DNA from 3 places in the Arthrobacter sp. Y3221157 genome. Region 1 is predicted to be linked to each of the others. Evidence: riboswitches for the same ligand, from Rfam matches in the RefSeq annotation. Region 1 holds a riboswitch; each other region holds the start of a gene.

Region 1 (4,217 bases):
GGCGTCCACGTCATGCAGTGAGATGCCCCTGGTCTCCTTGAGGAAGAGCACGGACACCGCCGTCACGATGCAGGCGGCCAGGAGGTAGAACGCCACCGGAAGGGATGAATTGAAGTTGCCCAGCAGGGCGGTGGCGATGATCGGCGCCAGCGAGCCGGCAACGATCGAGGTCACCTGGTAGCCCAGGGACACGCCGGAGTAGCGCATCCGGGTGGGGAACATCTCGGCCATGATGGACGGCTGGCCCGCGTACATCAACGCGTGGAAGAGCAGCCCGATGGTGATGGCGGCCAGGATGACCATGTCATTGGCTGTGTCCATCATGGGGAAGGCGAAGAAGCCCCAGGTTCCGCCGAGGATGGCGCCCACCATGTAGACGGGACGCCGCCCGAAGGCGTCGGAGAGCTTGCCGACCAGCGGGACGGCGCAGAAGTGGATGAAGTGCGCCACCAGCAGCAGGAGCAGGATCCGTGAAGTGTCCGTCTGGACAACCACCTTCAGGTACGTGATGGAGAACGTGACCACCAGGTAGTAGAGGATGTTTTCGGCGAACCGGAGCCCCATGGCGGTGAAGACGCCGCGGGGGTAGCGGCGGAAGACTTCGGCAACACCGTAGCCCTTCTTTTCCGCGGTGACTTCCTTCCGGGCTTCGATGAAGATCGGAGCGTCCTGGACCTTGGTGCGGATGTAGTAGCCGATGATGACGATGACGGCGGACAGCCAGAATGCCACGCGCCAGCCCCAGCCGAGGAAGGCTTCCTGGGACAGGGTCGAGGACAGGGTGAACAGTACGCCCGTGGCCAGCAGGTTGCCCATTGGAACAGCAGACTGCGGCCAGCTGGACCAGAACCCGCGGGACTTGTTGGGGCTGTGCTCTGCGACCAGCAGCACGGCGCCGCCCCACTCACCGCCGACGGCGAAGCCCTGCACGAAGCGCAGGAACACCAGGAGGGCAGGAGCCCAGTAGCCGATCTGGGCGAAGGTGGGCAGGCAGCCCATGAGGAAGGTGGCCACACCCACCAGGATGATGCTCAGCTGCAGGAGCTGCTTGCGGCCGAACTTGTCACCGAAGTGGCCAAAGACGATGCCGCCGATGGGGCGGGCCACGAAGCCTACGGCGTAGGTGACGAACGCGGCGATGATGCCGTCCAGTTCCGTGCCTGAGTTGGGGAAGAACGTTTTGCCGAACACCAGTGTGGCGGCAGATGCGTAGAGGAAGAACTCGTACCATTCGACCACCGTGCCGGCCATCGAGGCCGTGACGACTTTCTTCAGCCCCGAGGCCTTAACATCGGTTTCCTCGAGCCGCCGTGGGGCGGAGTGTTCCGTACTCATGAGTGAACTCCTTTGGCGTCTCCGTCGACACCACAATGGGGATCGGACAGCGGTTTTGTGGTGAGCACCACAAAACTGCAGGTTCACACGAGTATTGTCTGGTGGCGCCCTGAGCTCAACGCCGAATACTGCAGAAAGCGTCTGCAAAAATGCACATCCAGCACTGCAGCCCGGCGGGAACCCCGGGCTGGGCAGGGGTTCAGGGCAGGAGGTGCTCGCGGAGCTGGTTCCCGAGCTGCCCGATTTCCGTCAGGAAGCCGTCGTGCCCTATCGGCGCCTGGATCAGATGCACGTCCACGTCCCCGGGCAGTGCGCGCGCCAGCTCCCGCGACTGTGACGGGAAGTAGAGCCGGTCCGAGTCGACTGCAGCGATGAAGAACCGGGCTTCGGAACGGGCCAGCGTCTCGGCCAGCGTTCCGCGTTCCCTGCAGACGTCGTGGCTCATCAGCGCCTCGGTGATGGCGATGTAGCTGTTGGCGTCGAAGCGCTGGACCAGCTTGTTGCCCTGGTGGTCCAGGTAGCTCTCCACCTGGTAGCGGCCGCGGCCCGACAGGCAGTCAGCCTGCAGCGGTGATTCCGGGGCCTGGGGCTCCCGGCCGAACCTGCCCTCCAGCTCGGCGGCGGAGCGGTAGGTGATGTGCGCGATGCGCCGCGCCAAGGCCAGGCCTTCCTCGGGGAAGGGGCCGCCGTAGTAGTCGCCGCCGTTGAAGTTGGGGTCCTGGCGGATGGCGAGGGTCTGTGCCTGGGCAAACGCGATTTGCTCTGCCGTGCTGGCGGCGCCCACGGAAATCACGGCGCAGCGCTGCACCCGCTCCGGGTAGGTAATGGCCCATTCCAAGGCGCGGGCACCGCCCAGGGAACCCCCTAGGACTGCGTACCAGCTGCCGATGCCGAGCTGGTCTGCCAGCCGGGCTTCGGCCACGGTGCTGTCCCGCAGTGTCACCAGGGGGAAGCGGGAACCCCAGGGTGTCCCGTCCGGGGCGGGCGACGACGGCCCGGTGGACCCGTAGCAGCCGCCCACGATGTTGATGGACACCACGAAGAACCGGTCCGTGTCCACGGGGGCACCGGGGCCGGCGAGCTGTTCCCACCAGCCGGGTTCGTCGCTGTCGCCGCGGGTGACATGGGTGCTGCCGGTCAGGGCGTGCTCGATGAGGATGGCATTGCTGCCGTCCGCGTTGAGCGTGCCCCACGTTTCGTAGGCGAGCGTGACGTCCGGCAGGTAGCCGCCGGCTTCCAGTTCCAGGCCCCCGATGGAGGCGTAGCGGACAATTCCGTGCTCGGGAACGGTGGTAGGGGTGACGGTAACCGTCATGGCAAGACCTCTTCTACGCGCTTGCCCACCGGCGGAATGACCGGCAGGCCAGGTCTTCACCCGGGGCACCCCACCGCGGAAGGAGGGTTGCCGGCCAGCAAGCCGGGGCTGTCACTGGCACTCATGACCTGGTTCGAGTGTACGAAACACCACCCGGCCCGGGCCAAGAGTGTGACTGGTTGTGACTTCCCCGGCTTTGCCCACCTGGCCGGCCACCCGTCGTCGGGCCCTGCTGCCCGGCCCGTCCGATCAGGCGCCCTGCGCCTCCTTGGCGGCACGGAACCCGGCTTCAAGGTCGGCGAGGATGTCGTCGATGTGCTCCAGGCCCACGGACAGGCGGACCAGTCCCGGAGCGACGCCGGCGGCCGCCTGCTGCTCCGGTGACAGCTGGCTGTGGGTGGTCGACGCCGGGTGGATGACCAGCGAGCGGACGTCCCCGATGTTGGCCACGTGCGAGTGCAGCTCCAGGGCGTCCACGAAGCGCTTGCCCGCCTCGGCACCGCCGGCCAGGTTGAAGGCGACAATGGCGCCGGTGCCCCTGGGCCCGTACTTGCGGCCGCGCTCGTACCAGGGGCTGGAAGGCAGCCCGGCGTAGGCGACGGATTCAACGTCGTCCCTTGCTTCCAGCCACCGCGCCACCTCCCCGGCGTTGGCCACATGGCGCTCCACGCGCAGGCTCAGGGTCTCCAGGCCCTGCGAGATCAGGAAGGCGTTGAAGGGCGAAACGGCGGAACCGAGGTCGCGCAGGAGCTGGACCCGGGCCTTGAGGATGTAGGACAGGTTGGCCCCCAGCGCCCCGCCCTCGCCCAGGTCGCGGCCGTATACCAGGCCGTTGTAGGTGGGGTCCGGGGTGTTGAAGCCGGGGAAGCGTTCGGGGTCCTTGCTGAAGTCGAACTTGCCTGAATCGACGATGACGCCGGCGATCGCGGCGCCGTGGCCGCCCAGGTACTTGGTGGCCGAATGGACCACGATGTCCGCGCCCCATTCCAGCGGCCGGATCAGGTATGGCGTGGACAGCGTGTTGTCCACGATCAGGGGCACGCCGGCCTCGTGGGCGGTGCGGGAGACGCCCTCGATGTCCAGCACGTCCTGCCGCGGGTTGGACACCACTTCTGCAAAGAAGAGCTTGGTGTTGGGCTGGACCGCCTCGCGCCAGTGGTCCAGGTTGTCCGGGTCCGCCACGAAGGTCACCGAGATGCCGAACTTCTTCAGGGTGTGGGCGAACAGGTTGTAGGTGCCGCCGTAGAGGCTGGGGCTGGCCACGATGTGGTCGCCTGCCTCGGCGATGTTCAGGACGGCGAATGTCTCTGCCGCCTGCCCCGAGCTGAGGAGGAGCGCGGCCAGGCCTCCCTCAAGGCTCGCGATCCGCTGCTCCACCGCGTCCTGGGTGGGGTTGCCGATGCGCGTGTAGATGGGGGCAAGCTCGGCGAGGGCGAAGCGGTTGGCAGCGCTATCGGCACTGGGAAAGACGAAGGAGGTGGTCTGGTAGATGGGCAGGGCACGGGCGCCGGTGGCAGCATCCGGTTCCTGGCCGGCGTGGATCTGGCGGGTTTCGAAGGACCATCCG
Region 2 (4,217 bases), on a different contig from region 1:
TCAAGGGTGCCCACTTCGCCGACACCAGCGAACTGGCACCTACGGTAGCGGCCCTGTGCGCCCTTGCGTCGGGGCCGTCCCGGCTCACCGGGATAGCCCACCTGCGCGGGCATGAAACGGACCGGCTCGCCGCGCTGGTTACGGAAATAAACCGCCTGGGCGGCGACGCCGAGGAAACCAGCGACGGCCTGGTGATCCGCCCTGCCCCGCTGCACGCCGGCGTCGTGCATAGCTACGCCGACCACCGCATGGCCACTGCAGGGGCAATCCTGGGCCTGGCGGTGGAAGGAGTGCAGGTGGAGGACATCGCCACCACGGCAAAGACCATGCCCGACTTTCCCCGGCTCTGGGCGGACATGCTCGCCCAGGGCGGTGCCCCGCAGCAGGAGGCCCGCACCGGGGCGGAAGGTTAGCGGTGGCAAGGCGTACTGATTCCTGGGACGAATCGGATGTCCGGATCCGGCCCAACAAGAAGGGGTCCAGGCCCCGCACCAAGGACCGCCCCAGCCACGACGACGCCGTGACCGGGCGGATCATCACCGTTGACCGGGGGCGGTACACCGCCGTGGTGGGCGAGGACTCCGCTGACGAGCGTACAGTTATCGCCGCCCGGGCCCGCGAACTCCGCCGCTCCCCCGTTGTGGCGGGCGACTTCGTTTCCCTCGTGGGGGACGTTTCCGGCGACCCTCATACCCTGGCCCGGCTGGTCAGGATCCAGGACCGGAAGACGCTCCTGCGGCGCAGCGCTGACGATACTGACCCAGTGGAGCGGGCCGTGGTGGCCAACGCCGACCAGCTGGTGATCGTGGTGGCCGCCGCCAACCCGGAACCCCGCACAGGCTTCATCGACCGCGCGCTCGTCGCGGCCTACGACGCCGGCATCGACCCGATCCTGCTGGTCACCAAGGCGGACGTCAAGGATCCGGCGGAGCTCCTGTCCAACTACACTCACCTCGACCTTCCCGTGATCATCAGCCGGACCGCCGATCTTGCGGCGTCCGGCATCGATGCCCGCTCGGACGACGGCCTGTCCGCCCGGCTGGACAGCGCCGCTGTTGCCGCGCTGCGGTCCTACCTGGACGGCAAGGTCACCGTCATGCTGGGACACTCCGGCGTCGGCAAGTCAACAATGGTCAACGCGCTCACGGGAGCCGAACGTGCCACCGGCGGCGTCAACGCGGTCACCGGCAGGGGCCGGCACACGTCATCGTCAGCACTGGCCCTGCGGCTGGTTGACGCACCGCCGGGCAGCTGGATCATCGACACCCCCGGCATCCGCTCCTTTGGCCTGGCGCATGTGGACCCGGACCGGATCCTGCGGTCCTTCCCGGACCTCTCCCCCGGCACCGACGCCTGCGAACGCGGCTGCAAGCACACGGCAACTGCCGTTAACTGCGGCCTGGATGCTTGGGTGGCGGAAGGTCACGCGGGCCCGACCGGAGAGGCTCGGCTGGCGTCCTTGCGCCGGTTGCTCGGAGCGGATCCACGGGAGGAAGCTCAGGAGGCAAAGGAGCTCGGCAGCGTCAACTGACAAAGCCGATCTCCCAGCAGAACAGCCTGCAGACGGTAGTTTGGAACCATGATCCAACCCGCTTCGAGCTACAACGATGACCTGCGCCTGGCCCATGTCCTGGCCGACTCCGTGGACGACCAGACCATGAGCCGCTTCAAGGCACTGGACCTCCATGTGGAGACCAAGCCCGACCTGACGCCGGTCACCGACGCGGACAAGGCCGCCGAGGAAGCCATCCGCGGCCAGCTCTCCCGCTCCCGCCCGCGGGACGCAGTGCTCGGTGAGGAGTTCGGCAGTACCGGCCACGGTTCGCGCCGCTGGATCATCGACCCCATCGACGGAACCAAGAACTTCGTCCGTGGCGTCCCCGTGTGGGCCACCCTGATCGCCCTCGTGGACGAGGGCGAGCCGGTTGTCGGCGTCGTGAGCGCCCCCGCCCTGGGCAAGCGCTGGTGGGCCGCCAAGGGCATGGGCGCCTACATGGGGCGTTCGCTTGCCGCAGCCACCCGGCTCCGGGTCTCCGACGTTTCCAGCCTGTCCGACGCCTCGCTGTCCTATTCAAGCCTCTCCGGCTGGAAGGAACGGGGAAACCTGGACGAGTTCCTGGGCCTTACCGAGTCGGTATGGCGGACCCGCGCCTACGGTGATTTCTGGTCCTACTGCATGGTGGCCGAGGGCTCTGTGGACATCGCGTGCGAGCCGGAACTGAACCTCTACGACATGGCGGCCCTGGTGCCGATCGTGGTGGAGGCCGGCGGACGCTTCACCTCTTTGGAGGGTGAGGACGGCCCGTTCGGCGGTAACGCCCTGGCCACCAATTCGATCCTGCACTCCGAAGTGCTCCAGCGGCTGAACCCGGGCCTGGACGACCTGCTCTAACCCCCCCTGCAACCGAACAAAAGACGGCGGATACCTCCAGAAGGAGGTGTCCGCCGTCGTCTTCTTCGCCGAAAAGCCTGTTTTCCATTCCCACGTAACAAAGGCCTTAACAATTGCGCCGGCTTCAATCCTGGCCGCCCCATGTTCTACGCTCTTAACCAGGTCACGAGTGCCAGCGCAAAACCCCGGTTTGCTGGCCGGCAACCCTCCATTCGCGGTGGGGTGCCCCGGGTGACGACCAGGCCGGTCCGGAGCGGATGCGGCAAGCGCGGATTCCCTTGCTAGCGGAGTCCTGTTTTGAAGTGAGGTCTCTGTGACAACAGCCACCGTCTCCCCCAACGCCGCCATCACCGCTGATTCCGTGTTTGACGAACGCCAGTCACTGGCCGGCCGGCCGCTCGCCGCCGTCACCGGCGCGGAAATCCAGGCACCGCTGATTTCCGGCGGCCACATCCGCTACGCCAACCTTGACTATGGCGCCTCCGCCCCCGCCCTCTCGGTGGTGTCCGCCTACCTCAACGAGATCCTGCCTTTCTATGCCAGTGTCCACCGCGGTGCCGGCTACGCGTCCCAGATCAGCACCTCGGTCTACGAAAACGCCCGCAGCATCGTCCGCGACTTTGTGGGCGGCCGCCCGAACGACTCCGTCATCTTCACGCGGAACACCACGGACTCGCTCAACCTGCTGGCCGGCTGCCTGCCCCTCAACGACGGCCAGCCTGCGGGCGACGTCCTGTACCTGGACATTGAGCACCACGCCAACCTGCTGCCGTGGCAGGGCGTTCCCCACCGCAGCATTGTTGCCGCCGACACCATCGCGGGAACCATCGACGCCGTACGCGCCGAGCTGGAACAGGGCGGCGTCAGCCTGCTGGCCATCACCGGTGCCTCCAACGTCACGGGCGAAATCCTCCCGGTCCGCGCCCTTGCGGCCCTGGTCCACCAGCACGGGGCCCGCATTGTGGTGGACGCGGCCCAGCTGGCGCCGCACCGCCGCATCAACATCAGCGCGGACGACGTCGATTACGTCGCCTTCTCCGGCCACAAGCTGTACGCGCCCTTCGGCGCAGGCGTCCTGGTGGGACGGCCGGACTGGCTCGACGCCGGAACCCCGCACCTCGCCGGCGGCGGCGCGGTCAAGGAGGCCAGGCTCGACGGCGTCAGCTGGGCCACCGGCCCGGCCCGCCACGAGGGCGGCTCCCCCAACGTCCTGGGTGCCGCCACCCTGGCCAAGGCCACCCAGGTCATCGCGGGCCTGGACCAGGAACGCTGGCACGCCCACGAATCCGCCATCCGTTCCTTCCTGGTGGAGGGCCTCCAGGAGATCGACAGCGTCACAGTGCACCAGATCTTCAAGGACACCAACCCGGACACCGACACCATCGGCGTGGTCAACTTCTCGGTTGAGGGCTACGACGCCGGCCTCGTGGCTGCGTACCTGTCTGCCGAGCACGGCGTGGGCCTGCGTGACGGACGCTTCTGCGCACATCCCCTGCTGAAGCGGCTGGGCCTGCCTTCGGGTTCGCTCCGCGCCAGCTTCGGCGTCGGTTCCCGGCTGGAGGATGCCCAGCGGCTCCTGGCCGGCATCGCCAAGCTGCGCCGTGACGGGCTCGGCTGGGACTACGTGGTGGACGCAGGGCGGTGGGTTCCCGCCAATGACACCCGCACCTACCCGCATTGGGCCCCGAACACGCCAGGCACCGCCGGCGCTGCTCCCTGCACCGACGACTGACCCATCCGGCAGATGCGGTAAATTCGGAAGGTACCGCAGGGCATTGACTGAAGGAGGCCGCACGTGGTTCGGGGTGGCCCAAAGCTGGATCTC
Region 3 (4,217 bases), on a different contig from region 1:
AGGACCTGGGCCGGCACCGGGAACTGGAAGAGTTGCTCCATTCCTGCATACAGGTCGTAGGTCCGGCCGGCGCCGTCGTGCCCTGCCCCGCCGGTCCCCTGGTCCGCGAAGGTTGTTAGCGCGTCGATACGGAGAACCGGCAGCAGGGAAGCCAGGAAGACGCCCACGAGGACTATCAGTGATGTCAGGTAGAGCTTGCCGGCGCGTCTGGACGTCAGGTCCACGACGGTTCCAAAATCGTCTTTCACCCGGGGCCCGTAGACCATGCCCACCACCAGACCGGAGAAGAGGACAAACAGTTCGGCACCCGAAACGAAGCCCACCGCCTCCTGGGTCAGGAGCTGGAACAGGGACGTCATGCCCAGGTGGTTGACCACGACGAACACGATGGCCAGTCCGCGCAGCAGGTCCACGCGCGAATCCCTGCCGGACGGGTCCGTGTAACCCCAAGCTGTTGCGGCGTGAACGCGCCGCGGAATCTGCCAGAGGGCCACCAGGAGGATGACGAGCGCGGCCCCTACTGTCCAGGCGGCAGCCCCGGCCAGCGTGTTGGCCCGGAGATAGTCGCTGCCGCCGGTGGACACTTCCGTGACGGGACCGGTCACCAAGGGCGAGGCCTCCAGCCGGTCCAGCGCCGCCCGGGCGATCTCCGGGCTGCCGGTCAGGAGCCAGTCGATGCTGGCCACGCCGGTGTCCCTGGTGCTGGTGCGCTCGTCCCAGACCACCGCGGCCGTCCTGCCAAACTCTGCCGCCGTGGCAGTGCCCACCACCTGGTCCCACCAGCCGGTCTTGATCTCAGCCTCGGACGCGCCGCCGGACGCGGGGCTGTAGAAGGCGGCGGTCTGCAGCAGGAACGGCTTGGCCCGCTCCTCGGCATAGGTGGCGTAGAAGTTTTCGCCGCCCGAGGCCGTCAGCATGTCCTCCAGTTCACCGGCGCGCGGAACGGTATTGACTGCGGCGCCACCGGCGGTGTCGTCATGGAAAGCCGTCAGGCCAACCCAGTCCACGGCATCATCACCCGGATAATACGGTTCGTAGGCGCTGTCAGACCCGTCCCAGGCCCTGTCGCCGTTGGTATCCAGCAAGGCGAAACCGTCGCTTCCGCGGGCCGGCGCGTTCCGGTTCCGGTCAAAGGGGTAGTCCTTGCCCAGGTACGGCTCCCAGACCATAACCGTCCGGCCGTCGTCGGAATCCCCAAATGCCGCGGAGACAGCCTGGAACGCCTTCCGGTATTCGGCGGGCTGCTGGCCCCACTCCACCCAGGAGGCGTTCATGTCCGGGGCAAACCGCACCAGCACCTGCCCATGGAACTGCGCGGTAAGCCGTCTGATTTCCCCGGCGAATGACTCGGCAGCCGTGGCGTCTATCTGGTCCAGCGGCACCGTGGGCTTGACCGTGAGCATGGCGTGGGCACCCTGGAGCGAGGACTGTTCAAGGAATCCCTTGATGTCGTTCTGCTCGGAGGAGCGGTAGGGAAAAGCGATGTCGTGTCCATAGACAGCCGGGGACGCTCCCAGCCGCTCGGCAAACCCTGCAGCGGTGTCCTCGCCCCATTCCAGGACGACGCCGAGCAGCGGCTTGCCCGCATCCGGTGCGGGTTCGGCTGCCCGGGCCGCCCCCGCCGGCAGGACCGCAGCCACACACGCAACAGCAAGTACGGCAAGGAACGCCCAGGCCACGCGAAGACGGGGGGTCAGGGCCGGACGGGTGCGGCGGCAGGGCGCGGCTGTTCGCATGTTCAAGGGACCCCCAGTGCTGGTCTTTCGCGGCGGGGCGCTGCCCCCCCCAAGAACTGTATCGGGCCGTCCCGCCGGGATGGGAAAGAAAGGCCCGCCCACCTGCGGTGATACCGCAGTCGGCCGTTCACCGGTGACCGCACCGCGCCGCCGCCTTCGGCAGCGTTTCCGCTTCAGTTACGCAACATGACGACGACGGCGATGCGGCCGCCGGTGCCAGATGTTACGTTTTTGGGGAGTAATGAGTACCGGCGCCAAGCCCTGACTGGCCGGTCGGCAACCCTCCTTCCGCGGCGGGGTGCCTCAGGTGAATACTCGGCATATCGACCAATTCGAGCTGCAAGCGTGAGAGAAGGAGACCCGTCGTGTCCGACGCCCCCGAAGAAAAGTTGTCCTACCGCCTCATCAGCGGCCCGGACAACCGTGAATTCTGTGAGCGGATCTCAACCGCACTCGCCGACGGCTACGTCCTGCACGGAAGCCCGACGGCAGCCTTCAACGGCACCAGCGTCATCGTGGCCCAGGCCGTGGTCCTGCCGGCCGCCATCGCATCGGCGGACGCCGCCGTCGCCACCGCTGTTGACGACCTGGAAGCAGCCAACGAGGACCTCGAGTTCGACGGCGAGGGCCACGCATGAGCTACGCAGGAGACCTGACGCCGGAGGAAGCCTGGGCCAAGCTTGAGCAGGGCGCCATCCTGGTGGACGTGCGCACCGAGGGCGAATGGGCGCACATCGGCATTCCGGACACCAAAGCCACGGACAACGATCCGCTGTTCATCCAGTGGACATTCCCCGGCGGCATTCCCAACCCGGATTTCCTGAAGGACCTGAGCCAGCAGGCTCCGGAGGATTCCAACACGGAGCTGGTGTTCATCTGCCGCTCCGGCCAGCGCTCCATCTCCGCCGCCATCGCCGCGACGCAGGCCGGCTTCACCTCCTACAACGTCCTGGAGGGGTTCGAAGGCGACCCGGACCGCTACGGCGAACGGACCGTCAATGGCTGGAAGAACCGCGGCCTGCCGACCAACCTGGGAAAGAACTAAGTGACCTTCAATAACGACGCCGCCGGCTGGAGCCCCGACACCCAGGCCGTCCGCGGCGGGCTGGACCGCACCAACTTCCAGGAAACGTCCGAAGCGGTATTCCTGAACTCGGGTTTCGTCTACCAATCCGCCGCTGCTGCGGAACGCGCCTTCACCGGCGAGGACGAGCGCTTCGTCTACTCCCGGTACGGCAACCCCTCCGTGGCGACCTTCCAGGAGCGGCTCCGGCTGCTCGAAGGAACGGAGGCGTGCTTTGCCACCGCCTCCGGCATGTCCGCCGTCTTCACCGCCCTGGGCGCCCTGCTCGCAGCCGGGGACCGCGTGGTGGCCGCCCGTTCGCTCTTTGGTTCCTGCTTCGTCATCCTCAATGAAATCCTGCCGCGGTGGGGCGTGGAGACCGTCTTTGTGGACGGTCCGGACCTGGAGCAGTGGCGCGCCGCCCTGTCCCAGCCCACAACCGCCGTCTTCTTCGAGTCTCCGTCCAACCCGATGCAGGAGATCGTGGACATCGCCGCGGTCAGCGAACTCGCGCACGCTGCCGGGGCCACCGTCGTCGTCGACAACGTCTTTGCCACTCCCCTGCTCCAACGCTGCGGCCAGCTGGGCGCGGACGTCATCGTCTACTCCGGCACCAAGCACATCGACGGCCAGGGCCGGGTGATGGGCGGTGCCATCCTGGGCACCAAGGAGTACATCGAGGGTCCGGTCAAGCAGCTGATGCGCCACACCGGCCCGTCGCTGTCGCCGTTCAACGCGTGGGTGTTGACCAAAGGCCTGGAGACCATGGCGCTGCGTGTCAACCACTCCTCCGCCACCGCCCTCCGGCTCGCCGAATGGCTGGAGCAACAGCCTGCCGTGAGCTGGGTGAAGTACCCGCTGCTGAAGTCGCACCCGCAGTACGAACTTGCTGCCAAGCAGATGCGCGCCGGCGGCACGGTGCTCACCCTTGAGCTCGCTCCGTCCGGCGGCCGCTCGGGCAAGGAAGCCGCTTTCGCGCTGCTGGACGGGCTGCGGATCATCGATATCTCCAACAACCTGGGCGATTCGAAATCCCTGATCACGCACCCCGCCACCACCACGCACCGTGCGATGGGGCCGGAGGGACGGGCTGCCATCGGCCTCAGCGACGGCGTGGTGCGCCTGTCCGTTGGGCTCGAGGACGCCGACGACCTGATCCGCGACCTCGAACAGGCCCTGAAACAGATCTAGCTTTCTCCCGGCGAAGCATTGTCCGGCTGCAGCTCCAGCCGGACGTCCAAGCTATCGCCCGCCTTGATGCGCGCCTTTTCCCGTACAGCTTTCTTGACGGGAAGCAGGTACGAGCCCATTTTGCTGTCCGGAAAGATGGACGTCAGCCAGCGGTGGCCGCTAATTTCCACCGCGACCTTGACCGAGCCGAAGGCCTTGTTGCCGGCCTCGCTTTGCTCTGCAATGTC

The links. A riboswitch is a leader RNA that binds a small molecule or an ion and turns the genes downstream of it on or off. The one in region 1 is predicted to bind S-adenosylmethionine.
Region 2: another riboswitch for S-adenosylmethionine. It lies ahead of AC5RTT_RS02560 (aminotransferase class V-fold PLP-dependent enzyme); the one in region 1 lies ahead of metX (homoserine O-acetyltransferase MetX).
Region 3: another riboswitch for S-adenosylmethionine. It lies ahead of AC5RTT_RS12500 (DUF1737 domain-containing protein); the one in region 1 lies ahead of metX (homoserine O-acetyltransferase MetX).

The regions. Positions count from the first base shown of each region.
Region 1 covers NZ_JBNHFD010000042.1:14,285-18,501, forward strand. Annotated here, with positions in the region: gene AC5RTT_RS12110 (MFS transporter) at 1-1,335, opposite strand, end outside; gene metX (homoserine O-acetyltransferase MetX) at 1,535-2,650, opposite strand; SAM riboswitch class IV at 2,663-2,779, opposite strand; gene AC5RTT_RS12120 (bifunctional o-acetylhomoserine/o-acetylserine sulfhydrylase) at 2,900-4,217, opposite strand, start outside.
Region 2 covers NZ_JBNHFD010000004.1:70,431-74,647, reverse strand. Annotated here, with positions in the region: gene aroA (3-phosphoshikimate 1-carboxyvinyltransferase) at 1-413, shown strand, start outside; gene rsgA (ribosome small subunit-dependent GTPase A) at 416-1,531, shown strand; gene hisN (histidinol-phosphatase) at 1,580-2,392, shown strand; SAM riboswitch class IV at 2,554-2,667, shown strand; gene AC5RTT_RS02560 (aminotransferase class V-fold PLP-dependent enzyme) at 2,706-4,124, shown strand; gene AC5RTT_RS02555 (class I SAM-dependent methyltransferase) at 4,188-4,217, shown strand, end outside.
Region 3 covers NZ_JBNHFD010000045.1:6,200-10,416, reverse strand. Annotated here, with positions in the region: gene opgC (OpgC domain-containing protein) at 1-1,736, opposite strand, end outside; SAM riboswitch class IV at 1,974-2,088, shown strand; gene AC5RTT_RS12500 (DUF1737 domain-containing protein) at 2,102-2,374, shown strand; gene AC5RTT_RS12495 (rhodanese-like domain-containing protein) at 2,371-2,781, shown strand; gene AC5RTT_RS12490 (O-succinylhomoserine sulfhydrylase) at 2,782-3,990, shown strand; gene AC5RTT_RS12485 (DUF1905 domain-containing protein) at 3,987-4,217, opposite strand, start outside.